2 regions of the Nonomuraea sp. CX421 genome follow, and region 1 is predicted to be linked to the other one. Evidence: predicted binding sites of a transcription regulator. Region 1 holds the regulator's gene; the other holds the start of a gene.
What was found. Region 1 encodes HrcA, which represses chaperone genes, less so after heat shock. Its sites were predicted from a motif close to TTGGCACTCTCNNNNNGAGAGTGCCAA; they were not measured.
Positions count from the first base shown of each region.

Region 2: groES (co-chaperone GroES) is a predicted target of HrcA. The motif match lies at 8,058-8,084, and genes of this name have one in related genera.

Region 1 covers NZ_JCADBK010000005.1:195,697-211,035, forward strand. Annotated here, with positions in the region: gene ybeY (rRNA maturation RNase YbeY) at 1-265, opposite strand, end outside; gene AC5L3X_RS12335 (PhoH family protein) at 262-1,299, opposite strand; gene AC5L3X_RS12340 (histidine triad nucleotide-binding protein) at 1,391-1,735, opposite strand; gene AC5L3X_RS12345 (SigE family RNA polymerase sigma factor) at 2,017-2,529, shown strand; gene AC5L3X_RS12350 (hypothetical protein) at 2,526-3,164, shown strand; gene AC5L3X_RS12355 (16S rRNA (uracil(1498)-N(3))-methyltransferase) at 3,174-3,908, opposite strand; gene dnaJ (molecular chaperone DnaJ) at 4,089-5,228, opposite strand; gene hrcA (heat-inducible transcriptional repressor HrcA) at 5,240-6,253, opposite strand; gene AC5L3X_RS12370 (YccF domain-containing protein) at 6,408-7,376, shown strand; gene AC5L3X_RS12375 (DUF3097 domain-containing protein) at 7,394-8,206, shown strand; gene AC5L3X_RS12380 (DUF4870 domain-containing protein) at 8,203-8,946, shown strand; gene hemW (radical SAM family heme chaperone HemW) at 8,939-10,159, opposite strand; gene AC5L3X_RS12390 (glycoside hydrolase family 18 protein) at 10,263-11,504, shown strand; gene AC5L3X_RS12395 (MOSC domain-containing protein) at 11,585-12,220, opposite strand; gene AC5L3X_RS12400 (hypothetical protein) at 12,347-12,673, opposite strand; gene lepA (translation elongation factor 4) at 12,909-14,738, opposite strand; gene AC5L3X_RS12410 (glycoside hydrolase family 18 protein) at 14,794-15,339, shown strand, end outside.
Region 2 covers NZ_JCADBK010000009.1:486-15,824, reverse strand. Annotated here, with positions in the region: gene AC5L3X_RS18225 (dihydrofolate reductase family protein) at 1-200, shown strand, start outside; gene AC5L3X_RS18220 (GuaB3 family IMP dehydrogenase-related protein) at 342-1,460, opposite strand; gene guaB (IMP dehydrogenase) at 1,464-2,945, opposite strand; gene AC5L3X_RS18210 (helix-turn-helix transcriptional regulator) at 3,373-4,386, shown strand; gene AC5L3X_RS18205 (DUF5319 domain-containing protein) at 4,423-4,800, shown strand; gene AC5L3X_RS18200 (hypothetical protein) at 4,761-4,949, opposite strand; gene AC5L3X_RS18195 (sigma-70 family RNA polymerase sigma factor) at 4,946-5,581, opposite strand; gene groL (chaperonin GroEL) at 5,950-7,569, opposite strand; gene groES (co-chaperone GroES) at 7,657-7,968, opposite strand; gene AC5L3X_RS18180 (class I SAM-dependent methyltransferase) at 8,239-9,492, shown strand; gene AC5L3X_RS18175 (apolipoprotein A-IV repeat region-like domain-containing protein) at 9,748-11,781, shown strand; gene tsaD (tRNA (adenosine(37)-N6)-threonylcarbamoyltransferase complex transferase subunit TsaD) at 11,834-12,865, opposite strand; gene rimI (ribosomal protein S18-alanine N-acetyltransferase) at 12,858-13,289, opposite strand; gene tsaB (tRNA (adenosine(37)-N6)-threonylcarbamoyltransferase complex dimerization subunit type 1 TsaB) at 13,301-13,945, opposite strand; gene AC5L3X_RS18155 (aminoglycoside phosphotransferase family protein) at 13,973-14,902, opposite strand; partial or broken gene tnpA (IS200/IS605 family transposase) at 15,045-15,339, opposite strand, start outside.

The sequences.
Region 1 (15,339 bases):
GCGCCGGGTCGGTGGGCCCCTCGGCGTCGCCGCGCGCCCCGCCGCCGGGACGCAGCTCGTCCATCGGGAAGGCCAGCACGTCGGTGGGACCCGGCTCGCCCATCCACTTCTCGTGGAGCTCGGCCATGGCCGCCTCGTCGACGATCATGATGGACATCTCGGCGAGCGGGTTGATGCCCATCTCGCCGAGCATGTAGCCGGCCAGCTCGACGATGCCCTCCTCGTCGACCTCGGCGCCCGACTCGTTGTTGATCTCGATGCTCATCGCCGTCTGCCCCGCTGCTGGATGGGTTTGGCGGCACTCGGCTCCTGCAGCGCGTCGTAGCGGCCGTAGGCGTCGACGATCTCGCTCACCAGCTTGTGACGCACCACGTCGGCGCTGGACAGGCGGGCGAAGTGGATGTCGGGGATGCCGTCGAGGATCTGCTGGACGACCCGCAGGCCGCTGGTCGTGCCCGCGGGCAGGTCGACCTGCGTGACGTCACCGGTCACCACGATCTTGGAGTTAAAGCCGAGCCTGGTCAGGAACATCTTCATCTGCTCGGCCGAGGAGTTCTGCGCCTCGTCGAGGATGATGAAGGCATCGTTGAGGGTGCGGCCCCGCATGTAGGCCAGCGGCGCGACCTCGATCGTGCCGGCGGCCATCAGCTTGGGGATCGAGTCGGGGTCGACCATGTCGTGCAGCGCGTCGTACAGCGGCCGCAGGTAGGGGTCGATCTTCTCGTAGAGGGTGCCGGGCAGGAAGCCCAGCCGCTCTCCGGCCTCGACCGCCGGACGGGTCAGGATGATCCGGTTGACCCGCTTCTCCTGCAGCGCGCGCACGGCCTTGGCCATCGCGAGATAGGTCTTGCCGGTGCCGGCGGGGCCGATGCCGAAGACGACCGTGTGCTTGTCGATCGCGTCGACGTAGCGTTTCTGGTTGACCGTCTTGGGCCTGATCGTGCGGCCCCGCGAGGAGAGGATGTCGAGGGAAAGCACCTCGGCGGGCCGGTCGGAGGTCATCCGCAGCATGGCGATGCTCCGCTCGACCGCGTCGGGGGTCAGCTCGCCCCCACTGCGCAGCACCTCGACCAGCTCCTCGAACAGCCGCACCACGGTGCCGCTCTCGTCGGGGCTGCCGGTGACGGTGATCTCATTGCCACGCACGTGGATGTCGGCCCTGAAAGCGCCCTCGATGACGCGCAGCAGCTCGTCACGAGAGCCCAGGAGGCTGACCATCGGATAATCGTCTGGAATCAGCACCTTGGCCTGAGTGCGCGAAGGAGGTGCAGTCCGTCGGGATTCGTGTAGTTCGGACATGGGCAGGCCCGTGGCCTGATGCCTCCCGGTCTGTTCGGATGTACTTCTCCACACATCGTAGCCGGGACCAGGCCTGGCGTTCGCGCCAATATCAACCGGGCGGCCACGACAGGCCGCGCCCGCCGAGCATGTGCGCGTGCACGTGGAAGACCGTCTGCCCCGCGCCCGGCCCGGTGTTGAACACGATGCGGTAGCCGCCCTCGGCCACGCCCTCCTGGACGGCCACGGCGTGCGCGGCCTTGATCACATCGTCGGCGAGCCCGTCGTCGGCCTGGGCCAGCGCCGCCGCGTCGGCGTGATGCTCCTTCGGTATGACCAGCACGTGGGTGGGCGCCTGCGGGTTGATGTCACGGAACGCCACAGCCCTGTCGGTCTCGAGTACGATCTCGGCTGGGATCTCCTTGGCCGCGATCTTGCAGAAGAGGCAGTCGGTCACAGGAGCACCTTACCGACCGGACCCGTCGCCACCTTGGCGGGTCCGATTCGCCGCGCCTCGTTGCGAATCGGTAATCCCGCGTGCCGTGCGCCGGAAGATCCTCGCGGTTAGGGTGGGTGTGCCACACTTCAGCAAAGTAGGACGATTCAGGGTCGGGCGAGGCCACCTGGCGAGGACACGACTGGGTAATGCCCCCAAAGGAACCGGAAGAGCGTAAACCCACTGGGAAGGCCGCGCGTCCCACTGATGTGACCACCGAAACCCTTCTGGCCGACAGGTCGATGGGGGCGGTGCCGGTCGGGTGGGATGCCGACATGGCCGTGACCGCGCTCTACAGCGCGCACTTTCGGTCGTTAGTGCGTCTCGCTGTGTTGCTGGTGCGCGACATGGCAACCGCCGAGGAAGTCGTGCAGGACGCGTTCGTCGCCATTCATGGCGCCTGGCGCAGGCTGCGCGATCCCGACAAAGCACTCGCCTACCTACGACAATCCGTCGTCAACCGGTCCCGTTCCGTGCTGCGTCACCGCGCGGTCGTCGAGAAGTACGCTCCCAAGGGTCTGCCCGACGCCCCGAGCGCCGAGAACGGCGCGATCGGCGAGCTCGAACGCTCAGCGGTCATCGAGGCCCTCCGATCCCTGCCGACACGTCAGAGAGAAGCACTCGTCCTCCGTTACTACGGTGATCTGTCCGAGGCTGAGATCGCCCACGCCATGGGCATCAGCAAGGGCGCGGTCAAGAGCCACACCGCGCGTGGCATGGCCGCCTTGCGAGCTGTCCTGGAGAAGATGTCATGACCCAGCCCCCCGACGAGTACGGCGACGTACTACGCCGTGTGCTGCGCGCGGAGGCGGACACGGTCGTGCCCTCGCCGGAAGGTCTGGAGATCATCCGTGCCCGCATCGAGCGGCGCGGGATGCGCAACCTGTTCTGGTGGCGGGCGGGCGCGGCCGCGGCCAGCGCGGTGCTGGTGGCCGGAACGATCGTGATGGTCGTCCCCGAGCTGCGCCAGCAGGTCCTGCAGGAGACCGTCCAGGAGATCAGGAACACCTCCACTCCCCCCGCCAACTCCTCCACCAACCGGGCCGTGTCGCCCGAGCCGACGGAGCGGACCGAACCACCTAACGTCGTGATCGTCCCCCCGACCAGCCGGCCGCCTCAGCAGCCGTCCGAGACCGCGAAGTCGACCAGCAAGCCGAAGCCGACCCCGACGCCGACCCGCACGCCATGTCCCACGGTCCCGGAGACGCCGGCCGAGCCGCATGACGACTGCCCGACCGCCACGCCTACGCCCACGCCCACCCCGACGCTCACCGAGCCTGACTCGCCCGTCAGCGCCTGCCCCGACACCGAGTGCCCGCCGGCCGACCCGATACCCACCCCCGGCGACATCGCCAGCCCGCTCGGCGGCTCGCCGCCCGCGACGCCCTGAGGGCCGCGCTCACCAGCGGCCGCTGCGGGTCAGCAGCACGGCCGCCGCCGCCACCCCGGCGGTCGAGGTCCGCAACACCGTGGATCCGAGCAGCACCGGCACCGCCTTCGCCGCCGTGAACCTGGCCAGCTCGTCCTCCGAGACCCCGCCCTCGGGCCCCACCACCACGACGACGTCGCCATCGGCGGGCAACTCCCTGCTGGACAACGGCTCGGCCGCCTCCTCGTGCAGCACCAACCCCAGGGCCGCCTCGGCCAGCAGGGCCTCGACCCGCGCCGTGGACGCCGGCTCGGTCACCTCCGGCAGGTGGAACCTGCGCGCCTGCTTGCCCGCCTCACGGGCCGTGGAGCGCCACCGGCCGAGCGCCTTGGCCACCTTGTCGCCCTTCCACTGGGTGATGCTGCGCGAGGCCGCCCAGGGGACGATCACGTCGACGCCCACCTCGGTCATCATCTCGACCGCCAGCTCACCCCTGTCGCCCTTCGGCAGGCCCTGCACCACGACGAGTCGGGGCCTCGGGGCCGCCACCTGCCGGCGAGCGGTCACCTCAAGCCTCAGCGCGTCCTTCAGCACCTCGCTCACGACGCACTCGGCGACCGCACCCGCACCGTCGGTCAGATCGACCCGCTCCCCGGCCCGCATCCGGCGCACGACGGCCGCGTGCCGCCCCTCGGGGCCGTCGAGCACCACCTCGGGTCCCTTGAGCTCCGCGAGATCGGCGGCCAGGAAAACCGGCACGGTCACCGGCGATCACCTCGAATCCTCACGATGGGCGGTCAATCGAGCACCCGGCGAATCGGCGCGCGTCGTCACTTCACGCGGGGTCGGCGATGTGGCCGATCGCCCCGCTCGCCACCCGGCGCCCGCCCAGCTCCGCGGGTGGTGACCCGCGGAGACGATCCTTCCGGCCGCGGCGCGGCGACCTCACCTCCCGTTGAACGCGTCACGCAGACGGGAAAAAAAACCTTGCTGCCCAGGGGCGAACTTGCCGGGAGGGCGCTCTTCGCCACGCAGCTTGGCCAGCTCGCGCAGCAGCTCCTCCTGCGCCGGGTCGAGACGCAACGGGGTCTCGACGTTGACGTGGATCAGCAGGTCACCGCGGCCGCTCTCGTTGAGCCGTTGCACACCCCGGCCGTACATGGTGATGACCTGGCCCGACTGGGTGCCCGGCCGCACGTCGACCTCCTCGGAGCCGTCGAGCGTCTCCACGGCGAGGATGGTGCCGAGCGCGGCGGCGGTCATCGGGATCTGGACGGTGCAGTGGAGGTCGTCACCACGCCGTTCGAAGATCTCGTGCGGTCGCTCGACGATCTCCAGGAAGAGGTCTCCGGGTGGGCCGCCACCGGGACCGACCTCGCCCTCGCCTGCGAGCTGGATGTGGGTGCCGTCCTCGACGCCCGCGGGGATGCGGACCTTGATGGTGCGGCGGGTGCGCACGCGGCCGTCGCCCGAGCACTCCTGGCACGGGTGCCGGATGATCGACCCGAAGCCGCCGCACTGCGGACACGGCCGGGAGGTCATGACCTGCCCGAGGAACGAGCGGGTGACCTGGGAGATCTCGCCGCGGCCGTTGCACATGTCGCAGGCGTCGGGGTGGGTGCCGGGCGCGGCGCCGGCGCCCTGGCACACCTCGCACAGCACGGCCGTGTCGACGACCAGCTCACGGGTGGTGCCGAACGCGGTCTCGCGCAGGTCGAGCTCGACGCGGATCGTGGCGTTGCGGCCCCTGCGCGCCCGCGACCGGGGCCCGCGCGCGCCGCCGGCGGTGCCGAAGAAGGCGTCCATGATGTCGCTGAACGGGAAGCCCGCACCGAAACCGCCCGCTCCGGCGCCCGCGCCCGCACCCCCGAAGGGGTCGCCGCCCAGGTCGTACATCTGGCGCTTGTTCGGGTCGGACAGCACCTCGTAGGCCTGCGTGATCTCCTTGAACCGCTCCTGGGTCTCAGGGTCGGGATTCACGTCAGGGTGCAGCTCGCGGGCAAGTCTCCGGTAGGCCTTCTTGATCTCGTCCTGACCGGCGTCACGTCGCACCCCGAGGGTGGCGTAGTAGTCGCTGTTTGCCACTTATCGACCTCTTATGATGCAGCCAGGATCTGGCTGACGTAGCGTGCCACCGCGCGTACGGCGCCCATCGTCACGGGATAGTCCATCCTTGTGGGCCCCAGCACGCCGAGCCGGGCCAGTTGCTTGTCGCCAGAACCGTATCCGGTCGCGACGATGGACGTGCCGTGGAGATAGGGGTTTTCGGAGCCGATGCGCACGGTGAGCGCGGACGGGATGTCTGGGGAAGTCTCGCCGAGCAACCGCATGAGCACGACCTGCTCCTCCAGCGCCTCGAGCACGTCGCGCAGGCCGGTGGTGAAGTCGGCGCCCGCCAGGTTGGCCGCGCCGGCGAACACGATCTTCTCGTCGTGGCGCTCCACGAGCGTCTCGAGCAGCACCGAGAGGATCGTCGCCACCACGGGCCGGTCCTCGACCGGCAGCCGCTCGGGCAGGTCGGCCACCTGCTCGGGCACACTGCTCAGGCCGCAGCCGTCGAGACAGGAGTTGAGCACCGCGCGCAGGTGGGCGATGCGGGTGTCCTCCACCACCTCGGGCAGCTCTATCACGCGCTGCTCGACGCGGCCGGTGTTGGTGATGAGCACGAGCATGACGCGCCGCTCGCTCAGCGGCACCAGCTCGACGTGCCTGACCGTCGAGCGGGTCAGCGTCGGATACTGCACCACCGCGACCTGTCTGGTCAGCTGCGCGAGCAGCCGCACCGTGCGGGTCACCACGTCGTCGAGGTCGACGGCGCCCGCGAGGAAGGTCTCGATCGCCCTGCGCTCCGCCCCGGAGAGCGGCTTGACCTGCGAGAGCCGGTCGACGAACAGACGGTAGCCCTTGTCCGTCGGCACCCGGCCCGCGCTGGTGTGCGGCTGGGTGATGTAGCCGTCCTCCTCCAGCGCGGCCATGTCGTTGCGGACCGTCGCCGGAGAGACCTTCAGATTGTGGCGCTCGGCGAGCGCCTTGGAGCCCACCGGTTCGTTGGTGGACACGTAGTCTTCGACAATGGCGCGGAGCACCGCCAGTTTCCGATCATCGAGCACGTGCTCACCTCCTGCCTCTTGCCCAACGGAAACGACAGGTCTAGCACTCTGTGTTCCCGAGTGCCAAGTGTACGGCTCTCTCCCACAAGGTGCGATAACACATCTCCATCCCGCCGCTGGCGTACGTCCGCCCAAAGGCCTCAGACTGGCCGACATGACCGACGAATCCCAGCCTCCGTCCTCCGGCCCCCCGCCAGGGCCGGGCCCTCAACCCGGGCAGGGGCCGCCGTACGACCAGCCGGTCCACGGGCAGCAGCCGGGTTATGGGCAGCCCCAGTACGGCCAGCCTCCGCAGGGGCAGCCGCAGTACGGCCAGCACCCGCAGGGCCGACCACCGTACGGACAGCCCCAGTACGGTCAGCCCCAGTACGGCGACCAGGCGCCGCAGTACGGTCAGCCCTCCTACGGTGACCAGCCCCAGTACGGCCCGCCCCCGTACGGTCAGCCTTCCGGCGAGCAGCCGCAGTACGGTCAGCCGCAGTATGGCGGCCCGCCACCACCACAGGGCGAGCAGCCCTACCTGCCGGGCCCCTTCAGCGGCTCGCCGCAGTTCGCCGGGCCGGTGGATCCCAAGAAGGTCAGGCCGAAGCTGTGGTGGATCGCGGCCGGCTGGGGCGTCGCGCTGGTCTGCGTGCTGGCCGGGGCGGTGCTGTTCGTCACCGGCATTTTCAGCACCGTCAGCCACCTGGCGCCCACCACGACGTTCGCGGCCGGCGAAAGCGTGACGGTGCCGATCAACCCCGCCGACAAGCCGGTGATCTACCTGGCCAGCACCGCGCGGGTGCACTACACCTGCCAGATCTCCGGCGGACCGGCTCCGGCCAGGCTCGCCAACACGCCGGCCAACCAGACGGTCACGGTCGGCTCCACCCGCTGGGAGCTCATCCTGGTGATCAACGCGCCCGCGCAGGGCGACTACCAGCTCACCTGCGCGACGCAGGAGCAGGCCGACGCGCGCTTCGGCGTGGGCCGTGACGCCTCCTCGGCCGTGGGCGGTCTCGTGGGCGGCGTGGCGGCGCTGCTGCTCATCCCCGGGCTCGGTCTGCTCGTCGGAGTCGTCGTGACGATCGTGGTGCTGGTACGGCGAAGCGGCAGCCGCAAGCGACTCGCGATGGCGGGGTGATTTGCTACGGTCCCCGTGTGTACGACGGCGATGTTCTCCGGGAAAACTGGCGGCGCCCGGGCAAGGGCAAGATCCCACAGGTGCCCGCGGAGCCCGATCTGGTCGTCGAGGACGCCGAGAGCGGCTTCTGCGGCGCCGTGGTGTCCTGCGACAAGGAGGCCGTCACGCTCGAAGACCGCTTCGGCAGGCGGCGGCTGTTCCCGCTTGCGCCCGCGGCGTTCCTCCTGGACGGCAAGGCGGTGACGCTGACCCGCCCGGCCGCGGCGGCCGCGGCCCGCGAGCCGAGGCGCAGCGCGTCCGGCTCGATCACCGTCGAGGGGCTGCGGGCGAGGGTGGCCAGGCAGAGCCGCATCTACGTCGAGGGCGTGCACGACGCCGCCCTGGTGGAGAAGATCTGGGGCCACGACCTTCGCGTGGAAGGGGTGGTGGTCGAGTACCTCGAAGGCGTGGACGATCTTCCCGCGATCGTTGAGGAGTTCGGGCCGGAGCCGGGACGCCGGCTGGGTGTGCTGGTCGACCACCTGGTGCCGGGGTCCAAGGAGAGCCGGATCGCCGCCCAGGTGACCTCCCCGGACGTGCTGGTCGTCGGGCACCCGTTCGTCGACATCTGGCAGGCGGTCAAGCCTTCCGTGCTGCGCATCCCGGCCTGGCCGGACGTGCCGCGAGGAGTACCGTGGAAGGAGGGCGTGATCGCCGCCCTGGGCTGGCGCGTGGAGCCGGCCGACGCGTGGCGGCGGATCCTCGGCGCCGTCTCGACCTACGCCGACCTGGAGCCCGAGTTGCTCGGCCGGGTCGAGGAACTGATCGACTTCGTTACGGAGGCATCGTGAGCCAGGACCCGCCCCAACAGCAGCCGGACGACGACGCCACCCGGCGCATCTCACAGTCGGACATCCCGCCGCAGGGCTCGGGCCCGCAAGGGCCCTACCAGCCGCAACCTGGCTCCGCACCGGGCTACCAGCCGCAGCCCGGTTCCGCACCGGGCTACCAGCCGCAACCTGGCTCCGCGCCGGGCTACCAGCCCCAGCCCGGTTTCGAGCGGCCCGGTCATCAGCCTCCCGCCGACCAGTGGCAGGGTTACCAGCAGCAGCCCGGCTCCAGCCCGCAGCAGGGTTACGGTTACGGCCAGCCGCCCACCCCGCCCCCGGGTTACCAGCAGCCGGGATACGGCTACCAGCAGCACCCCGGCCAGGGCTACGGCGCCCCGCGGCAGCGGCCGCCGCATGTGCCCGGAAGGTACGGCCCGCGCCCCGGCTCCGACGACACCACCATGGCGATGCTCGCCCACCTGCTCGGCCTGCTGGTGTCCTGGGTCGGCCCGCTGATCATCTACCTGATGAAGAAGGACGAGTCGCCCTATGTCCGCGACCAGGCGGCCGAGGCGCTCAACTTCCAGATCACGATGTTCATCGGCTACATGGTGGCCGGGCTGCTGACGATCGTCCTGATCGGGCTCCTGCTGCTGCCGGTCGTCTGGATCGTGTCGCTGATCTTCCACATCCAGGCCGCGATAGCCGCCAACAAGGGCGAGAACTACCGCTATCCGATCGCCATCCGCCTGGTCAGCTGACCAGGTCGCGCACCAGCGCGTCGGCCAGCAACCGGCCCTTGAGGGTGAGCACCAGCCGCCCCGCCTTGAACGGCTCGGGCTCCAGCAGCCCGCCGCCGAGCGCGGTCGCGACGGTCGTGCGGGCGCCCGGGGCCACGTCGGCGAGCGGGTAGCCGGACACGAGCCGGAGCTCCAGCATTAGGCGTTCGGTCTCGCGGTCGTCGGCGGTGAGCACCTCGCGGGCGTGCGCGGGTGAGGCGCCTTCGGCCAGCCGCCGGGCGTAGGCGGCGGGGTGCTTGACGTTCCACCAGCGGGTGCCACCGACGTGGCTGTGCGCGCCGGGGCCGGCCGCCCACCAGTCGCCGCCGGTCCAGTAGAGCAGGTTGTGCAGGCACCTCGCCTCGTCGGAGGTCGCCCAGTTGGACACCTCGTACCAGCGGAAGCCGGCCTTCTCCAGCAGCTCGTCGGCGAGCTGGTAGCGGTCGGCGGCCACGTCGTCGTCGGGCATCGGCAGCTCGCCGCGCCGGATCCTGGCGGCCAGCCTGGTGCCCTGCTCGACGATGAGCGAGTAGGCGGAGACGTGGTCGGGCCCGGCCTCGATCGCGGCGTCCAGTGAGGCGCGCCAGTCGTCGTCGGTCTCTCCCGGCGTGCTGTAGATCAGGTCGAGGTTGACGTGTTCGAACCCGGCCCGCCTGGCCTCGTGGACGGCCTGCGCGGCCCGGCCGGGGGTATGGCGCCGGTCGAGGACCTTGAGCACGTGCTCCCGGGCGCTCTGCATGCCGAAGCTGACCCGGGTGAAGCCGACCCCGCGCAGCTCCGTCAGGTAGGCGGGGTCGACCGACTCCGGGTTGGCCTCGGTGGTCACCTCCGCGCCCGGCGAGACGCCGAACTCCGCGTCGATCGCGGCCAGGATCCTGCCCAGGTCGGCCGCGGGCAGCAGGGTGGGGGTGCCGCCCCCGAAGAACACGGTCCGCACCGGCAGGTCGGCGTCTCCGAGCACCCGCCGCGCGAGGCGGATCTCCGCGATCGCCGTGTCGGCGTAGTCGCGGTGCGCGGCACCGGGGCCGAGCTCGTCGGCGGTGTAGGTGTTGAAGTCGCAGTAGCCGCAGCGCGTCACACAGAACGGCACGTGCACGTAGAAGCCGAACGGGCGTGAGCCGAGGCCGCGCAGCGCGCTCTCGGGCAGCTCGCCGGTGGAGGGCGCGGGATCTCCGTCGGGGAGGGTGGATGGCACCCCTCCAGTCTGCCCGTTGCCATTGACTGCCCGATCCCACCGGCCTACTATCCGGTCTACTTATAGGAAAGTTTCCTATAAGTAGGTCTCCGGGAGCCGCCTCGTGAAGAAGCTTCTGCTCGTACTCTCGCTCTTACTCGGCCTCTCGGCGGTCGCCGTGCCCGCCGAGGCGCACACCGGGTTCAAACGGGTCGCCTACTTCATCCAATGGGGTGTGTACGGCCGCGACTTCCACGTCAGAGACGTGGACACCAGCGGCGCCGCGGCCAAGCTCACCCACCTCAACTACGCCTTCGGCTTCGTCAACGCCGAAGGCGACTGCTATTCGGCCGACCCGTGGGCCGACTGGCAGCGCCCGGTGCCCGCCGAGCAGAGCGTGGACGGGGTGGCCGACGAAGCCGGCCAGGCGCTCAACGGCAACCTCAACCAGTTGCGCAAGCTGAAGGCCAGGCATCCGCACCTGAAGGCACTGATCTCGCTCGGCGGGTGGACCGGGTCCGCGCACTTCTCCGACGCCGTGCTGACCGCCGAGTCTCGGGCCAGACTGGCCCGGTCGTGCGTCGACCTGTGGATGCGCGGCAACCTGCCCGGCCTGGAGGCCGGGGCCGCCGCAGGCGTGTTCGACGGCATCGACCTGGACTGGGAGTGGCCCGGCTCGTCCGGCGCCGAGGGCAACACCGTCCGGCCCGAGGACAGGCGTAACTTCACGCTGTTCGTCGAGGAGCTGCGCGCCCAGTTGCGCGCCTTCTCCGCCTCCTCGCTGCTGACCGCCTTCCTGCCCGCCGCCACGGCCAAGATCGACGCGGGGTTCGAGGTGGCGCGGGTGTTCAGGCAGCTCGACTTCGCCACCGTTCAGGGGTACGACCTGCGCGGCAGCTGGGAGACCCGGACCGGGCACAACGCCAACCTGCTCACCGACCGGCGAGACCCCAACCCGGTGCGCTACAGCGTCGACCAGACCGTACGCGACTACCTGTCACGTGGTGCGCCCGGACGCAAACTGGTGGTCGGAGTGCCTGCCTACGGCCAGGGCTGGACCGGGGTGACCGGCGGCGACGGCCTCTATCAGCCCGCCACCGGCCCGGCGCCAGGCAAGTGGGCCGCGGGCACCGAGGACTACAAGGACCTGGTGGCCAAACCCGGCAAGCGGCACCGCGACCTGCGCACCGGCACGCTCTGGTCGTACGACGGCAACGAGCTGTGGTCGTACGACGATCCGGCGGTGCTCGTGCAGAAGGCCGCCTACATCCGGCTCAAGGGCCTGGGCGGGTCGATGATGTGGTCGCTCGACCAGGACGACGACCGCGCCTCGCTCACCACCGCCCTGTATTCGGTGCTCAGGTGATCCCTGCTGGGTGATCCCGCGCGGGTGCCTCTGCTGAGTGACCCATCGCGGCGCGCCCTCCGGGGCGCGCCGCACGGGCGTCAGGGCGCGCCGGCACCCAGGACGCGGGCCGCGGCCTTGTCCCAGGAGGCCGCGTGGCCCGGGAGGGCGACGATGCGCCGCATCAGCTCCCTGTCTCCGTGGTAGGCCCGGAACGACTCCGCGACGGTCACGCTCTCGGCGGGCCGCGCCACGATCTCCACCTCGTCACCCACGCCGAGCTCGCCCAGCTCCACCACCCTGAGGTAGGCCCCGGGACGCCCGGCCTGGGTGAACCGTTTGATCCACCCGGGCTCGTCCATCCAGTTGCGGAAGACGACGCACGGCACCCGGGGGCCGGTCACCTCCAGCAGAGTGGTGCCGACCCGCCACCGCTCGCCGAGCAGCGCGCCGTTGACGTCCAGGCCCGACGTCGTGAGGTTTTCGCCGAACCTGCCATCGGGCAGCTCACGCCCGAGCTGCCCCTCCCACCAGTCGTAGTCTTCCCTGGCGTAGGAGTAGACCGCATGGCTGGGCGCGCCATGGCCCTCCTTGTCGGCCCGCTCGTCACCGGTCAGCCCGTTGTCGTGCACCGCCACCCGATGGCTCACCGGCGTTTTGCCGATGGCCGTCCATCCAGCCTTGCCTGCCCACTCCGCCTTGACTGATCGCCCGATATTTACCGAGATAACGCGCATACTTCAGACGCTAACCGAGGCTCCGCCTGGACGGCGATCCGTTCATGGCCTCTTTCTCGTGTCCCCGATCCCGGGCGCGCGCTGAGCGTCAGCCCTCGCGGGCCGGGAGGTGGCGGGGCCCCGCCGTCAACCCCGCCCCCACGGGCCGGAGGTGGCGGCACCGGAGCCGGCGAGCTGGAGCCGGGACCCGGTCTCGAATCCCGCCAGCTGTAAGAGCGTCTCCAGCGCGGCCTGGCGTACCTCCTCGACCGACTCACCCCGCGCGCCGAAGCAGTCGGCGGCCACGTCGAGCACCGCCAGGACCACGGCCGCGTCGGGATAGGGCACGTCGACCAGAACGGTGCCGTCCTCCGCGACCTCGGCGGGAGTCAGGTGCAGCCTCAGCAACCGGCGCAACTCCTCGGCCATCGCGACCCCCAGCACAGCGGCGCGCTCGAACCGCTCAGTGGCCATCACGTCAAGCATCACTGTGGACCCTCCACTCGTTAACTCCAGTCGCAAGAGTGTTCGAGACAGAAGGTAGACGACCCCACCGACAGAATCCCCGGCGCGGAAGGAGATCTCGCGCGCGCGATGGCCGTAGCAGGCCGACCACGTTCGCCGGGCCTCGCTCCGTTCGCGGGCCCGGCAACGTTCGCCCGCGTGGCCCCGTTCGCGGGCTCGCCGCGCCGCGAGGACAGGCGCGCGGCTACTTCTTGGGCTTGTCGCCGCCGGAGTCGGTGGACAGCGCGGCGACGAAGGCCTCCTGGGGCACCTCGACCCGACCGACCATCTTCATCCGCTTCTTGCCCTCCTTCTGCTTCTCCAGCAGCTTGCGCTTGCGGGAGATGTCGCCGCCGTAGCACTTGGCCAGGACGTCCTTGCGGATGGCGCGGATGTTCTCGCGGGCGATGACCCGGGCGCCGATGGCCGCCTGGATCGGCACCTCGAACTGCTGCCGGGGGATCAGCTCGCGCAGCTTCTTGGCCATGTCGACGCCGTAGGTGTAGGCCTTGTCCTTGTGCACGATGGCGCTGAAGGCGTCGACCGCCTCGCCCTGCAGCAGGATGTCGACCTTGACGAGGTCGGACTCCTCCTCGCCCGCGGGCTCGTAGTCGAGGGAGGCGTAGCCGCGGGTGCGTGACTTGAGCTGGTCGAAGAAGTCGAAGATGATCTCGCCGAGGGGCAGCGTGTAGCGGATCTCGACGCGGTCCTCCGACAGGTAGTCCATGCCGAGCAGCTGGCCGCGGCGCCCCTGGCAGATCTCCATGATCGCGCCGATGAACTCCGCCGGGGCCAGGATCGTGGACTTGGTGACCGGCTCGAAGACCTGCGCGATCTTGCCGCCGGTGGGGAACTCCGAGGGGTTGGTCACGGTCAGCTCGGAGCCGTCCTCCATCACCACGCGGTAGACGACGTTGGGCGCGGTGGAGATCAGCGACAGGCCGAACTCCCGCTCCAGCCGCTCGCGGATGATCTCCATGTGCAGCAGGCCCAGAAAGCCGACCCGGAAGCCGAACCCGAGCGCGGCCGAGGTCTCCGGCTCGTAGATGAGCGAGGCGTCGTTGAGCTGGAGCTTGTCGAGCGCCTCGCGCAGCTCGGGGTACTCGTCGCCGTCGATCGGATAGAGGCCCGAGAAGACCATGGGGCGGGGATGGTCGTAGCCCGCCAGCATCTCCTCGGCGGGCTTGACGACCGTGGTCACGGTGTCGCCGACCCGCGACTGGCGCACGTCCTTGACGCCACTGATCAGATAGCCGACCTCACCGACGCCCAGCCCGAGGTCCGACGGCTTGGGCTCGGGCGAGATGACGCCGATCTCCAGCGTCTCGTGCGCGGCCTTGGTGGACATCATGAGGATGCGCTCGCGCTTGCCCAGGTGACCGTCGATCACCCGCAGGTAGGTCACGACGCCTCGGTAGGTGTCGTAGACCGAGTCGAAGATCAGTGCCCGGGCGGGGGCGTCGGCGTTGCCGACCGGGGCGGGCACCGTCTGCACGACGTGGTCGAGCAGCTCGCGCACGCCCACGCCGGTCTTGCCGGACACGCGCAGCACGTCGGAGGGATCGCAGCCGATCAGGCCGGCCAGCTCGTCGGCGAACTTCTCGGGCTGCGCGGCCGGCAGGTCGATCTTGTTGAGCACCGGGATGATGTGCAGGTCGGCGTTCATGGCGAGGTAGAGGTTGGCCAGCGTCTGCGCCTCGATGCCCTGAGCGGCGTCGACCAGCAGCACCGCCCCCTCGCAGGCCTGCAGCGACCGCGAGACCTCGTAGGTGAAGTCGACGTGGCCGGGCGTGTCGATCATGTTGAGCACGTGGCCGTCCCATGGCAGCCGGACCGCCTGGGACTTGATCGTGATGCCGCGTTCGCGCTCGATGTCCATCCGGTCGAGGTACTGGGCGCGCATGGAACGGTCGTCGACCACACCGGTGATCTGCAGCATCCGGTCGGCAAGGGTCGACTTGCCGTGGTCGATGTGCGCGATGATGCAGAAGTTGCGGATCAACGCGGGGTCGGTCTGGCCAGGCTGAGTGCGCACCGAAGCTCGTTTCGACAGGGTTGAGGTCAAGCGTCTTTCATGGTGACATGCTCGGATGATTGCCCGAACCGTCATTCGCCGCGGCCTGCGCCTGATCGCGCTTGCCATGGTCGTCGTGGTCGCGCTGCTCGGCCTCTTGGCCGGCGCGTACCGCGTCCAGTTTACCGGTGACCCGGCGGCATGGGCGAAGAGCACCGGCGACGACGCCCTCTGGATGGGCCACATGTGGGTCGACGGCCGGCGCACGGAGCAGGATGTCAAGGACCTCGCGGCCCGGCTCGGCCGTACGGGGATCAAGGACCTGTACGTGCACTCCGGGCCGTTCGGCTACGACGGCCGCCTCGATCCCGCCCGCTACCCCAACGCCCGAAATTTCGTCCTATGGGTGAAGAAGTATCTCCCTGGTGTCCGCGTCTCCGCCTGGCTCGGCCAGAAGGTCAACGGCGGCCGCCTCGACCTCGACGACCCCCGTTCCAGGGCGAACGTGCTGGACGGCGTCGCCGCGGTCATGAAGACCGGCTTCGACGGCGTCCACTACAACTTCGAGCCCATCGGCGACGACGACACCGAGTTCCTTGACCTGCTGGAGCAGACCAGGCGG
Region 2 (15,339 bases), on a different contig from region 1:
ACATCTGGCTCTGCGGCGGCGGCAAGCTGGCCGGCTCCGTGCTCCCCGAGATCGACGAACTGGTCGTCAAGAGCTACCCGGTCGTCGCGGGCGCCGGAGTGCCGGTCTTCGACGGAGAGTTCCGCCCGACCGCCTTCACCCTCACCGGCACCCGCACGTTCGGCAACGGCGCCCTGGTCAACACCTACCACCGAAGCTGACCGTGGTTCGGAGCCACCCAGATGGCCGACAGGACGTCGTCACGACGGCCGGCCACGTGCGGGTCAGAGGCCGTCTTCCTGGAGGCCCTCAGCCACGTGCGGCGGGTGGCCCCTCCTTGGCTGTGCCGTAAAGGATGGTGATCACTGAGGTGGAGCCACTACCACCTCGACGCGCTGGAACTCCTTGATGTCGGAGTAGCCGGTGGAGGCCATGGTGCGCTTGAGCGCGCCCATCAGGTTCATCGAGCCGTTGGCGACGCTCGACGGGCCGTGCAGGATCTGCGCCAGCGAGCCAACCGTGCCGAACTCGACGCGGCGGCCGCGCGGCAGGTCGGGGTGGTGGGCCTCGGAGCCCCAGTGGAAACCGTGTCCCGGCGCCTCGGAGGCGCGGGCCAGCGGCGAGCCGACCATGACGGCGTCGGCCCCGCAGGCGATGGCCTTGGCGATGTCGCCAGAGGTGCCCATGCCGCCGTCGGCGATCACGTGCACGTAGCGGCCGCCGGACTCGTCCATGTAGTCGCGGCGGGCCGCGGCCACGTCGGAGATCGCGGTGGCCATCGGCACCGCCACGCCCAGGACGTTGCGCGTGGTGTGGGAGGCCCCGCCGCCGAAGCCGACCAGCACGCCGGCGGCGCCGGTGCGCATCAGGTGCAGCGCGGCCGTGTGGGTGGCACAGCCGCCCACGATGACCGGCACGTCGAGCTCGTAGATGAACTGCTTGAGGTTGAGCGGCTCGGCCCGGCCCGACACGTGCTCGGCCGAGACCGTGGTGCCCCGGATGACGAAGATGTCGACGCCCGCGTCGATGACCGTCTTGTGGTACTGGACCGTGCGCTGCGGCGACAGGCGGACCGCGGTGGTCACGCCGGAGGCGCGGATCTCCTCGATGCGGCGGCCGATCAGATCTTCCTTGATCGGCGCCGTGTAGATCTCCTGCAGCCTCCTGGTCGCGGCCTCGGCGTCGAGCGAGGCGCACTCCTCCAGCAGCGGCGAGGGGTCCTCGTAACGGGTCCACAGCCCTTCGAGGTCGAGAGGGGCCAGCCCGCCGAGGCGGCCGATCTCGATCGCGGTGGCGGGCGACACCACGCTGTCCATGGGAGCGACCACCACGGGCAGCTCGAACCGGTAGGCGTCGATCTGCCAGGCGATCGAGACCTCTTCGGGGTCGCGGGTGCGCCGAGAGGGCACAAGGCCGATCTCGTCGAGCGAGTAGGCACGCCGGCCCGTCTTGCCCCGGCCGATCTCCACCTGCTGAGTCATGAATTACCTTCTGTGATAGTTCGGAGCTTCCACGGTCATCTGGATGTCGTGGGGGTGGCTCTCCGTGAGGCCCGCCGACGTGATCGGCATCAGCTCGCAGTCGGAGTGCATCTGCGGGATCGTCCGGCAGCCGGAGTACCACATGCCCTGGCGCAGCCCGCCGACCAGCTGGTGGGCGACCGCCGCGACCGGGCCGCGGTAGGGGACCTGCCCCTCGATGCCCTCGGGGATGTACTTGTCCTCGCCGCCGACGTCGCCCTGCGCGTAGCGGTCCTTGCTGAACGAGGTGCCGCCGCGCTCGCGGTTGCGCACCGCGCCGAGCGAGCCCATGCCCCGGTAGGACTTGAACTGCTTGCCGTTGATGAAGATCAGCTCGCCCGGCGACTCCTCGCAGCCCGCCAGCAACGAGCCGAGCATGACCGTGTCGGCGCCCGCGGCGATGGCCTTGACGATGTCACCCGAATACTGCAGGCCGCCGTCGCCGATGACCGGCACTCCCGCGGGCCCGCACGCCAGCGACGCCTCGTAGATGGCGGTCACCTGCGGCGCGCCCACCCCGGCCACCACCCGGGTGGTGCAGATCGAGCCAGGGCCCACGCCCACCTTGACCGCGTCGGCGCCCGCGTCGACCAGCATCTGGGCGCCGGCCCTGGTCGCGATGTTGCCGCCGATGACGTCGACCTTGCTGTTGGCCTTGACCTTGGCGATCATGTCGGCCAGCCCTCGGGAGTGACCGTGGGCCACGTCCACGACCACCACGTCGACGCCCGCCTCGATCAGCGCCTTGGCGCGCAGCTCGGCGTCGCCGCCGACGCCCACCGCGGCCCCCACCACCAGGCGGCCGTCGGAGTCCTTGGTGGAAAGCGGATATTGCTCGCTCTTGGTGAAGTCTTTGACCGTGATCAGGCCGCGCAGCCTGCCGTCGGGGTCGACCAGCGGCAGCTTCTCGATCTTGCTCTTCCTGAGCAGCGTGAACGCGTCGTCACGCGAGACGCCGACCGGGGCGGTGACCAGCGGCATCGACGTCATGACCTCGCGCACCCGGCGCGACTGGTCGGTCTCGAAGCGCATGTCGCGGTTGGTCACAATGCCGACGAGGATGCCGTCGGCGTCGGTCACCGGGACCCCGGAGATCCGGTAGGTGGCGCACAGCCGCTCGACGTCGGCCAGCGTGTCGTCGGGGGTGCAGGTCACCGGGTTGGTGACCATGCCGGCCTCCGACCGCTTGACCAGGTCGACCTGCTGGGCCTGCTCCTCGATCGACAGGTTGCGGTGCAGCACGCCGATGCCGCCCTGCCGGGCCATCGCCACCGCCATGCGGGCCTCGGTGACCGTGTCCATCGCGGCGGAGACCAGCGGGATGGACAGGGTGATGCCGCGCGACAGGCGAGACCGCGTGTCGGCCTCGCCGGGCTGCAGATCGGAGTAGGCGGGCACGAGCAACACGTCGTCGAAGGTCAGACCTGTATCGGTGAACTTGGACATGCTGCGGCCCCCTCCTGCCGTTGCGCGTGATGCTGCCAAGTCTAGGGCCTGGGACCAAACAGCATGGTTGCCGGGAGGACGATGACCCCCACGGCCCGTCGTACTCCCGGCAAGCATCGAAAAAAGGGGGATGGGCCGGTCGGTGATCCGCCCCATCCCCCAGCTACCGGCACCCGGGCGGAGCGCGCAACGCGCCACCGGACCCCCCTCCGCGCCCTGATGACTGGCACCGCTTGCGCCCGGTGGGTTGCCGACTGTGGGTTAAGCCTGCGTCACTCATCGGCACATCGCAACGTGAAAACGTGCAATTGCACGAACCTGCACGCCTCGGGAGTAGCCGGGAGTAGTCGGTGCAAGGAGCGGACAGGGGCCTGGGGCCGGGTTATCCTCGCGGCACGCCCGTGTCCTCCCTACGGAGCCCTCCGTCATGCGCAACGCATCGCCCGCAGCGTCCGACCCGCTGGAGACGCTGGGGCTCGACTCTGCCCAGTCCGCCCTCTACACCGCGGTGTTACGGCTGCACCGGGCCACGGTGACCGAGGTGGCCCAGGCCATGGACGGTCCGATCGACAAGGTGAGCAGACAGCTCGACGAGCTGGTCCGGCTGGGGGTGGTGGACGAGCAGTCGGGCGAGTATCTCGCCCGGCACCCCGCGGGCGCCCTCGGACGGTTGATCGCCGAGCGCCTCGACCGGCTGGCCGAGGAGAGCCGGCGCATCGACTCCGCGCTCGGCTCGATCCGGGGGCTGATCCACGACTACGACGCCGGACGCGACTACCAGAGCGGGCCGTTCCCGGTCGAGCTGGCCAGCGGAGCGGACGTGCTCTACGAGAGCGTGGTCGGCATGGCCGTGCAGGCGCCGCCGATGCAGCTGCTGACCGCGATTCCCGACGAGCGCACCATGGCCGACTTCGTGCGTAAGTTCGCCGATCCGTGGATCGACGCGCAGGAGCGCGACCTGCTGCGCGTGCACGCGATCATCCCGGTGTCCACGCTGTCGCTGCCCGGCGTACGCGAGCAGCTCACCCGGCTGCGGAAGGCCGGCGGCCAGGTCCGCACCCTCGATCGGGTGCCCAGCTGGTTCATGACCGCGGGGCCCGACGCCGCCGGGCTGCCCGCGCTGTGGGGCGGCAACCTGCCCGACCACGCGTACAACTTCTACCTGATCCGCACACCGATCGTGGTGGGCCTGCTGCGCTCGCTCTTCGAGGAGCTCTGGGCCAGAGCCGTGCCGCTGCCCTGGGACGGCGGGATCGACGGCGTGGTGCAGGTGCTCAGGCTGGCGGCGCAGGGCATGTGCGACGACTCGATCGCCCGTCAGCTCGGCCTGTCGGTGCGCACGGTGCGCGCCAGGTTCGCCGACGCCATGAGCGAGTTGGGGGCCCAATCACGCTTCCACGCAGGGGTGGAAGCCTCGCGCCGTGGATGGCTGGGCCAATAGCCACCGCTGAGGCCGCATCGGTCATATGGTGGGAAGGTGCTGGAAGACGTTCCCCGCGACCCGTTCGCGGACGACCCGAATGATCCTTCCGCTGCGCTGGGCGAGCTCGACGACGCGGAGCCACTGACCGCGACCGAGCGCGACGAGGCCATCACCGACCTCGCCGACGTGGAGGTCTTCCACTCCCTGCTCGAACCTCAGGGGGTGCTCGGTCTCGTGCTCGACTGCCCCGAATGCGGGGAGCAGCACTTCTTCGACTGGGAGCTGCTGCGCGGCAACCTTCGTCAGATGATCGATAAGGGCCGGCCGCAGGTGCACGAGCCGGCCTTCCAGCCCGACCCCGCTGACTACGTCAGCTGGGAGTACGCCAGGGGCTACGTCGACGGCGTCATCGACACCGAGGAACGCCGCTGACCGAGCTCCGCTAACTCCGCGAGCTCCGCGAGCCCGGTCACGTCCTCCAACAGGACGGCGAGCAGCCGGGCGGCGGGGTCGCCGCAGCCGGGAGGCTCACCGCGGGCGAGAGCGTCGAGTAGCGCGTCGCTCTCTTCCTCCGGCGTCAAGCCGACTCCAGCTCAGCCATCTGCCGCAACCTCGCCAGCGCCCGATGCTGGGCGACCCTGACCGCACCTGGTGACATGCCGAGTACATTACCGGTCTCCTCGGCCGACAGCCCGGACACCACCCGCATCAGCAGCAACTCGCGCTGCGTGTCGGGCAGCCGGGCGAGCAGCCGGCGGGCGTACTCGACCTCGATGTAGCGGACGACGGTCTCCTCGGGCCCCGGCCCGTCGTCGGGCCCGTCGGGCAGATCCTGGGTCGGCACGGCGGAGCGGACCGAGCTCCGCAACGCGTCGGCCACCTTGTGCGAGGCGATCCCGAAGACGAATGACGCGAACGGCCGACCCATGTCGCGGTATCGGGGCAGCGCGGACAGGACCGCGATGCACACCTCTTGGGCGACGTCGTCGGCAATGTGATATTGCCCTGCCACCCTGCCCAATCTGGCGCGGCAATAGCGCACCACTCTCGGACGCAACTCACCGAGCAGGGATTCGATCGCACCGCGATCTCCCTGTACGGCGAGGCTCGTCAGTTCCCTTAGGTCGGAGTCATCCGTCCGTGCCGGAAGTCTCGACGCGAGCCTTACCCCAATTTTGGCGTCGGCGACGCTTCCCTCGCTCACGATAGGCATGATGCCCGCCCTGATCGGGCCTGTCGTCATCGCGAACGGCTACGGATTGGTCACATTGAAGCGACGATAACCGTTAGTAATCAATTGGCGACACTGAGCCTTTCGAGCTGGTGAAATATTTCATCCCATAACCCGAATGCACGACATTCGTCAGAGGCCCAGACGCTTTGTCCCCATGTTGGGTTTACTCGAATAAGTCACTTTCCCACATCACCTGACCAAAGCACCATCTCCCCGGCGTTTCATCAGGTACCACGTCACACGCCATATATACGCCATCCCGTGATCGTTGGAAACAGGGCGAGCGCGAAAACACAGACGGCCCGCGCCCCGCGATGCGGGGGCGGGCCGTCTGTGGCCGGGAAGGGTCAGTGACCGTGGCCGTGGCCGTGGCCCTGACCGGCGGCCGGGGCCTCTTCCTCGGGCTTGTCCACCACGAGGACCTCGGTGGTGAGGAGCATGCCCGCGATCGAGGCCGCGTTCTGCACCGCCGAGCGGGTGACCTTGACCGGGTCGATGACGCCCTGCGCGAGCAGGTCGGTGTATTCGCCCGTCGCGGCGTTGAGGCCGTGACCGGCCGGCAGCTCGGCGACCTTGTGGGTGACCACGTAGCCTTCGAGGCCGGCGTTCTCGGCGATCCAGCGGGCCGGCTCGACCAGCGCGCGGCGCACGACGCCGACGCCCGTGGCCTCGTCGCCCGTCAGACCCAGGTCGTCGATCTCGGCGGCGACGTGGATCAGCGCGGAGCCACCACCGGAGACGATGCCCTCCTCGATCGCGGCCCGCGTAGCGGAGATCGCGTCCTCGAGACGGTGCTTCTTCTCCTTGAGCTCCACCTCGGTGGCGGCGCCGACGCGCAGCACGCACACACCGCCCGCGAGCTTGGCCAGACGCTCCTGCAGCTTCTCGCGGTCCCAGTCGGAGTCGGACTGCTCGATGGCAATCTTGATCTCCTTGACGCGGTCCTCGATGGCCTGCGCGTCACCGGCGCCGTCGACGACGGTCGTGGCGTCCTTGGTGACCACGATGCGGCGGGCCTGGCCGAGCACCTCGAGACCGACGTTCTCGAGCTTGAGGCCGACCTCCTCGCTGACGACCTGGCCGCCGGTGAGGATGGCCATGTCCTGCAGCATCGCCTTGCGACGGTCACCGAAGCCGGGCGCCTTGACGGCGACCGAGGTGAACGTGCCGCGGATCTTGTTGGTGACGAGCACCGCCAGAGCCTCGCCCTCGACGTCCTCGGCGACCACGAGCAGCGGCTTCTTGGTCTGCGCGACCTTCTCGAGCAGCGGCAGGAAGTCGGCGATCGAGGCGATCTTGCCCTGCGTGAGCAGAATGTAGGCGTCCTCCAGGACGGCCTCCATCCGCTCGGGGTCGGTCACCATGTAGGCCGAAAGGTAGCCCTTGTCGAACTGCAGACCCTCGGTGAACTCGAGCTCCATGCCCATGGCGTTGGACTCTTCGACGGTGAGGACACCGTCCTTGCCCACCTTGTCGAACGCCTCGGCGATCAGGTCGCCGATCTTGGCGTCCTGGGCGGAGATCGTCGCCACATTGGCGATCTCCTTCTTGTCCTCGACCGGACGGGCGCTGGCGAGCAGCTTGTCGCTGACCGCCTTGGCCGCCTTGTCGATGCCGCGCTTGAGCGACAGCGGCGAGGCGCCGGCCGCCACGTTGCGCAGGCCCTCGCGGACCATGGCCTGGGCCAGGACGGTCGCGGTGGTGGTGCCGTCACCAGCGATGTCGTTGGTCTTGGTGGCCACCTCCTTGGCGAGCTGGGCGCCGAGGTTCTCGTAGCGCTCCTCCAGCTCGATCTCACGAGCGATGGTCACGCCGTCGTTCGTGATCGTCGGAGCACCGAACTTCTTGTCGATGACGACGTTGCGGCCACGCGGGCCGAGGGTAACCTTCACGGCATCCGCGAGGGCGTTCACGCCACGCTCAAGCGCGCGCCGAGCGTCCTCGTCGAACTCCAGGATCTTCGCCATTTTGCTGAAAGTCCTCTCCTGGTGTCGAAGGCCCCGGCCGCCACCTGTCAGATCGACAGCGTGCGTCCGGGGCCCGACACAACCGGCTTACTTCTCGATGATCGCGAGAACGTCGCGGGCGGAGAGCACGAGGTACTCCTCGCCGCCGTACTTGACCTCGGTGCCGCCGTACTTGCTGTAGAGGACGATGTCGCCCTCGCTGACGTCAAGCGGAATCCGCTTGTCGCCGTCCTCATCCCAGTTGCCCGGGCCCACCGCGAGGACCTTGCCCTCCTGCGGCTTCTCCTTGGCGGTGTCAGGGATGACCAGGCCGGAAGCGGTGGTCTGCTCGGCCTCAAGCGGCTGCACCACAATGCGGTCGCCGAGCGGCTTAACGGGAACCTTGGTGGCGGTCGTCACGATCGGACCTCCCCTTCAGATTTGAATGATCTAGAAGAGGCGACCAGCGGGGCCTGCCGTCGCGGGTGTCAGACCTGCCTCGTCGCACATTGGCACTCTCAAGGGGAGAGTGCCAATGGGAAACATATGCAAGAGGGGCTTGACAGTCAACACGAACGCGTCTGCTCAGAGCGATCAGGCGCAAACCTTGACGTCCGCGTCTCCCACTCTGTCACCTGTCGCGCCCCGCGCCGTCCCGGTCCCGGCGGCGACGCGCTAACGTCGTCAGACGTGGACCTCGACGCCTTCAACGAGCTGCTGACACCTCGCGGCATCCGCGCGCTGGCCGAGGCTGAGGCGCTCCGGGCGGCCGGCCCGGTGGCCGCGGCGACGAGGCTGCGCAGGTCCTACGACGCGGCGCTCACCTCGGCCGCGCTCACCCAGGCAGAGCTGCGGGAGCGGGCCAGGGAGAAGTTCGGCCCCGACGCCGGGGTCATGTATTTCACACCGCACGGCCTGGAGCAGTCCACCCGCCAACAGGTCGCCCGCCACCGCGCCCACCGCCTCACCGCGTGCGAGCCCCACCGGCCGCGGGTGCTCGACGTCTGCTGCGGCATCGGGGGCGACACCATCGCGCTGGCCCGCGCCGGCTGCCACGTGGACGCGGTGGACGCCGATCCCCTGACCGCCGCCGTGGCGAGGGCCAACGTCGAGGCGCTCGGGCTCGGCGAGCGGGTGACCGTCAGGACGGCCGACGCCGCCACGGTGTCGCCGGAGGGCTACGACGTGCTGTTCGCCGACCCGGCCCGCCGCACCTCCCGTGGCCGCACGTTCGACCCCATGGCCTACTCCCCTCCGTGGCCGGTCGTGCTCGACCTCGTCTCCAGGGCTCCCCGTGCCTGTCTCAAGGTCGCGCCCGGCATCCCCTACGCGTTCATCCCGGCCGACGCCGAGGCCGAGTGGGTGTCGTACAAGGGCGAGGTGAAGGAGGTCTCGCTCTGGACGGGCGCCCACTGGCCCGGCGGCGAGGACGAGCAGCCGGGGCCGGGGGCCGCCCCGGCGGGCGGTCCGGCCGAGGGGCCGGCCGAGGGGCCGCGCGTGCGGCGGGCCACGCTGCTGCCCGGGGGGCAGAGCCTGACCGCCACCGGCGCGCGCGCCCTCACCGGCCCCGTCGGCCGCTACCTCTACGAGCCCGACGGCGCGGCCATCCGCGCGCACCTCGTCGGCGAGGTGGCGGAGCTGGTCGCCGGGCGGCTGCCCGACCCGATGATCGCCTACATCACGGGCGACGTGCCGATGGACACCCCATGGGCGGCGAGGTACGAGGTCCAGGATGTGCTGGCGTTCTCCCTGAAACGCCTCCGCTCCACCTTTCGCGAGCGGCGGATCGGAAATGTCACGATCAAAAAGCGCGCTTCGGCCATCGATATCGAACGCCTCCGGGCGGATTTGCGCCTTTCGGGAGACAAGTCAGCGGTAATCATCCTGACCCGAATCATGGATAAGCCTTCGGTCCTGATTTGCCACCCGTCACCACCTGCGTAAATGACAAACAAGGGCGTTCAACCGATAACCACGACGTTTCACTTCGCTCCTGACGGACCTTGATCGAAAGACTAAGGTGGGCGGGCGGGAGTTCTCCCCCTGTAGCGGTTTACCGCGTTCTCCTTCTTTCATCTGCAAACCGGACCTACCCACCGCTGCGCGGCAGACCGTCGGCGAGCGAAGGAGCTTTCGGTGGATCATTCCAACCACACCACCCTTCTGCAGGCAGGCGGCCATACCCCCATTCCCGACAGAATGCGGGACATTCTGGCCCGCGCCGCGCAGGATCACGTGTACGAACAGCGCACCCAGGGAGCGGTGCTCGACGAGATCCGCCAGCGGCTCGAAGGCATGGAATGGCTGCTGCGCGAGGTGCGCGAGCGGGAGCTCGGCGGGTTGAGCGGCACCCTGGAGACCGTCAGCGGGCGGCTCGACGACATCACCGCCAAGCCGCCGATGTGGGCCGAGGGCCTCGCCCAGCACGTCGAGGCGGTGCGTGACCACGTCGACGCGGTGGGCGAGCAGGTGGGATCGGTCGACGCCCGGGTCGAGTCGGTGAGCCGGCACGTCGCCCCGGTGGGCGACCTGCCCGGCCTCTGGGCCGACCTCGGCACCATCGGCATCGGGGTCGAGGAGGCCCTCAACCGGCTCCAGTCGGTGCTCGACCGGGGCGATGGCATCGTCAGCCGGATGGGCGACTTCGCCGGCAAGCTGAGCCAGCTCAACTCCAGCATGGAGATGGCCGCCAGCCGCTTCACGCGGCTCGACAAGTCGCTCGCCGAGTTGACCGCGCGCACCGACCGCATCGAGGGCGCGGTGACCGGCCTGTCCGAGGGCCTCGACGACAAGCTCGCCGCCGTCGCCGAGCCTCTCGCCGCCCAGGTCGACGTCGCCGCCGGTCGGCTGGCCGCCTCCGAGCAGCACCTGTCCGGCCGCCTGGCGGCGGTCGAGGAGCACGTCACCGGTCTCCTCGAAGACACCGGGCAACAGCTCACGACCCACCTCGACGCCTGCGAGCAGCGCTTGTCCGTACGCCTCGACGGCGTCGAGGGGCGGCTCGGCGCGACCGGCGAGCGGCTGGCCGCGGTCGACGGCCGGCTGGGCCGGCACGACGGCCGCTTCGACGCCCTCACCGGCCTGGTCACCACGCTCGACGGCCGGGTCGCCGCCGTCGACCAGCACCTGAGCGACACCGCGACGCGCAACGAGGGCCGCTTCAACCACGTCGACAACCACCTCGAGTCCCTCGACGAGCGCCTCAACGAGATCGAGGAGCACGTGACGACCCGCTTCGACGGCGTCGACAGCGCCGTCGCCGGCCGCTTCAACACGGTCGACGCCAAGCTGGCCGCCGGGTTCGAGCGCGTCGCCGGTCGTTTCGAGAGCGTCGACAGCACGGTGACCGCCCGCTTCGAGGCCGTCGACACCGGCCTGGCCGCCCGCATCGCCTCCGTCGACTCCACCATCGCGGCCCGGCTCGACATGGTCGACACCAAGCTGGCCGCCCGGCTCGACACGGTCGACTCCGACCTGGCCGCCCGCATCGACACCGTGGCCAACCGGCTCAACAGGGTCGACACCAACGTCGCGGCCCGGCTCGACACCGCCGACACCAACCTGGCGGCCGGCATCGACACCGTGACCGCCCAGCTCGACACGGTCGACGCCAGGCTGACCGCGCGCCTCGACAGCGTCGACGCCGACCTCGCGGCCCGCATCGACACGGTCGACACCAACGTGGCCGCGCGCCTCGACACCGTGGACACCCACCTGTCCACCCGCATCGACTCCGTCGACAACAGCGTGGCGGCCCGTTTCGACACCGCCGACGGCAACCTGGCGGCCCGGCTCAACAAGGTCGACACCCACCTCGCGACCCGGCTCGACGCCGTCGACACCCGGCTGCACGCGCGCTTCGACGGCGTCGACGTCCACCTGACCGACCTCGCCGCCCGCGCCGAGCAGGCCGGAGAGCAGCTCGAGACCGTCGACGACCGTGTCGAGGCCATCAACCAGCGGGTGCAGCGGCTGCCCGGCACGTCCGACATCGGTGACCGGATCAGCCAGTTGCTCGCCACCGAGGCGACCGCCCAGGTCGAGCGCCTCGCCGTGGCGGCGGCGACGCTCACCGAGATCGTCCAGACCCGTCCCGACCGTGACGAGCTCGCTCAGACCGTCACCGGCATCGTCGAGCCGGCCACCACCGATCTCACCAAGCGCCTCGGCGCCTTGGAGGAGACCATGCTGGCGCTCGCCGAGGCTCTGCTCCGGCCGACTCGCAAGGAGTGACCGCGCGTGAGGTCCCGCGCCGCACAGCGGGACCTCACCCCCCTTCAGGTGGTCACACGTGGACGGTCGTGATGGGCATCGAGGAGTCGGCCGGGATGCCCAGCGTCGACGGTGTGACCCCGGCCGCCACCAGGTCGGAGCCCAGGGCGGCGACCATGGCGCCGTTGTCGGTGCACAGCCCTGGCCGGGGCACCCGCAGCCGCACGCCCGCGGCGTCACATCGTTCGCGGGCCAGGGCGCGCAGCCGCGAGTTGGCCGCGACGCCGCCGCCGATCAGCAAATCGTGCACGTCGTACTTACGGCACGCCTGGAGCGCCTTGCGGGTCAGGACGTCGACCACGGCCTCCTGGAACGACGCGGCCACGTCGGGCACGTGGATGGTCTCGCCGGCCGCCTGACGCGCCTCCACCCAGCGGGCCACGGCCGTCTTGAGGCCGGAGAAGGAGAAGTCGAGCGTGCCGTCGTCGAGCTTGCCCCGGGGAAAGGCGACGGCGGTGCCGGAGCCCGAGGTGGCGGCCCGGTCGATGTGCGGGCCGCCGGGGAACGGCAGCCCGAGCACCCGCGCGACCTTGTCGAAAGCCTCGCCGGCGGCGTCGTCGACGGTGGAGCCGAGGGAGATCACGTCCTGGGCCACGTCGGGCACCAGCAGCAGCGAGGAGTGGCCGCCGGACACCAGCATCGCGATGCACGGCTTGGGCAGCGGGCCGTGTTCGAGCTGGTCCACGGCGACGTGGGCGGCCAGGTGGTTGACGCCGTAGAGCGGCACCCCGAGCCCGAGCGCGTAGGCCTTGGCCGCGGCCACGCCGACGAGCAGCGCCCCGGCGAGCCCCGGACCTGCCGTCACGGCGATCGCGTCGATGTCGGAGAAGGCGACTCCCGCCTTCGCCAGCGCCGCCTCGACGGTCGGCGTCATCGCCTCCAGGTGAGCCCGCGAGGCCACCTCCGGCACCACGCCGCCGAAGCGGGCGTGCTCGTCCATGCTGGACGCGATCGTGTCGGCCAGCAGGGTGTGGCCCCTGACGAGTCCGATGCCGGTCTCGTCGCAGGAGGTCTCGATGCCGAGGACCAGGGGTGCGTCAGCCATCCAGCTTCCTTCTCATCATGATCGCGTCGGTGCCGTCGTCGTAGTAGCGGCGGCGCAGGCCGATCTCCTCGAACCCGAAGCGCTCGTACACGCCGCGGGCCCGCGGGTTGTCGGAGCGGACCTCCAGGAAGATCTCCCGTGCTCCCCGCCTGCGGGCCTCGGCCAGCAGCTCGGCCAGCATGGCGCCGCCGACGCCGGTGCCCTGGTGGGACTCCAGCACCGCGATGGTCTGCACGTCGGCCTGGTCGGCCGCGGCGGCCAGGCCCGCGTAGCCGACAATCACGTCGTCGACCACGGCCACCACGTAGTGGCGGGTGCGCGGCTGATCGCCCAGCTCGCCCCGCATCATGCCCTCGCTCCACGCGTCGAACGGGAACGTGGCCCGCTCGATCGCCATGACCGTCGGCAGGTCGGCCTCGGTCATCTGCCGGAGTCTCACGCGGTCACCCGCTTGGGCGCGCCCGGCACCACCGCGTCGGGCCGCCGCAGGTAGATCGGGCGCGGCGGGTCAAGTGGGACACCCGCCTCGATGCGTTCGGCCGCCAGCGCGGCCAGCGCACCGGCGTAGGGGTAGGGCGGGCCGCTGGACCCGCCCAGCACGTCCGGGTAGAGGTCGGCGCCGGCCCCCACCACCGGCGCGCCTGCCACGGGGACGTCGGCGGGCCGGTCGACGAACGGGCCGTCGGCCCTCGTGCGCAGGTCGGAGTAGCGGGCCCAGAACACCTCCTTGCGCCGCGCGTCGGTGGCGACCAGGAACGGCCCGGTCAGCCCGCCGCCGTAGGCGACGGCGTCGAGGGTGCAGACGCCGTAGGCCGGGACTCCCGCCGTGACGGCCAACCCCTGGGCGGTCATCAGCCCGACGCGCAGGCCGGTGTAGGGACCGGGGCCACTGCCCGCGACGATGGCCGTGACGTCGCCGAGCGAGGCCCCGGCCTCGCGCAGGACGATCTCGATGGTGGGAGCGAGCAACTCACCGTGGCGCCGAGCGTCGATCGTCGTCGACTCGGCGAGCACCTGACGGCCGTCGTGGAGCGCGGCGGTGACGGCGGGAGTCGCGGTATCAAAAGCCAGGACCAGCACGACTGTTTAGCCTACCCGCCGGACGGGTCACACCCAGCCGGTGCGCTGTTTCAGCCACTCGAGCGCCACCACGCCCTGAGCCCGCTGGAACGCCCTGACCGTCGGCAGGCCCGGCGGATCGGGCAGGCGGCCGTGGCGGACCATGAAGCCCGCGATCGCGGCGACCACGGCGGTGACGGCGGGATCGGGGTCGGGCATGAGCTCGTGCGGCTGCGGGCCGCCCTGCATGCCGACCGACGGCAGCATGGCCACCCGGTCGAACCAGGCCACGCCCACGCACGCCCACGGCCAGTCGACGACGTAGACGCGGTCGCCGGTGAGCAGCAGGTTGTCGGCCCGCAGGTCGGCGTGGACCAGGGTGTCGCCGGTCGCCGCCTCCGGCCAGCCCGACTCCAGGTCGGCCAGGGCGGCGAGGTGACGCAGCGCCCACGGGTCGAGCCCGGTGGTGTCCTCGGTGAGCAGGTCGCGCCAGCCGCGGAAGGCGTCGGCGTAGCGCCGCGCGATGGTCGGCGCGCTGATCGGGGCCGGGGTGAGCGCGGCGGACATCCGCTCCACGGCGCCGAGCACCAGGTCCAGCTCGTCGCGCCGCCACGGCAGGGCCGGGTGGCGGCCGTCGATGTCCTCGAAGACCAGGGTCACCCATCCGTCGAGATCGAAGCTCGTCAGCAGCCGCGGGGCCGGCACGGAGGCCGGCAGGGCAGCGGCGATCTCGGCCTCGGAGCGGTAGATGCGGACGCTGTCGGGGTTGGGCTCGGGGCCGACGGCCTTGACGAAGGCGCGCCGCCCGCCGGCGGTGCGCACCCGCACCGCCGCGGCGGGCGAGAAGCCGCCCGTCTGGGTGACCGCCTCGGCCACGGGTCCGCCGAGGAACTCCTCGACCGCCTCGCGGACGGCCGGATGGATCTCTTGCCAGGGCACCCGCACGCCGGACGCGGGTGGATGGGAGTCGACACTCATGCCAACCATCCTGCGGATGACCGCAACCGGATTTCAGTGGGATCTGGCGTGGAACCCTGGCGTTTACGACCGGGAGGAAACGACAGCGCGGGAGGGCCGCCAAGGCCCGAGCGGTGCGGTGACCGGTCGGCCGTGGAGCGGCTCAGCCCGGGGATTTCTGGTTGCTGATGTACTCGTTGACGATCGATGGGGGTGCGCCGCCGCGGGAGGTGTCGAATGACGACCGTGAGCAGAAATGCGCGCCGCGCAGGTACTTACGGGTAGGTGCCGGATGGCGCAGGAGCCGGGCGGACACGCCTTTGCGGCTGTTCACCGGCGTCGAGAGGGCGGCTTTGGGCAGGTGGTGCGCGAGTGGGTGCAGGTGATCTTCCTCGCCGTTGAACTCGGGTCGGCCCCCTTTCCGAGACTGTCGCACACCTCGATCATGATGTTCGCGG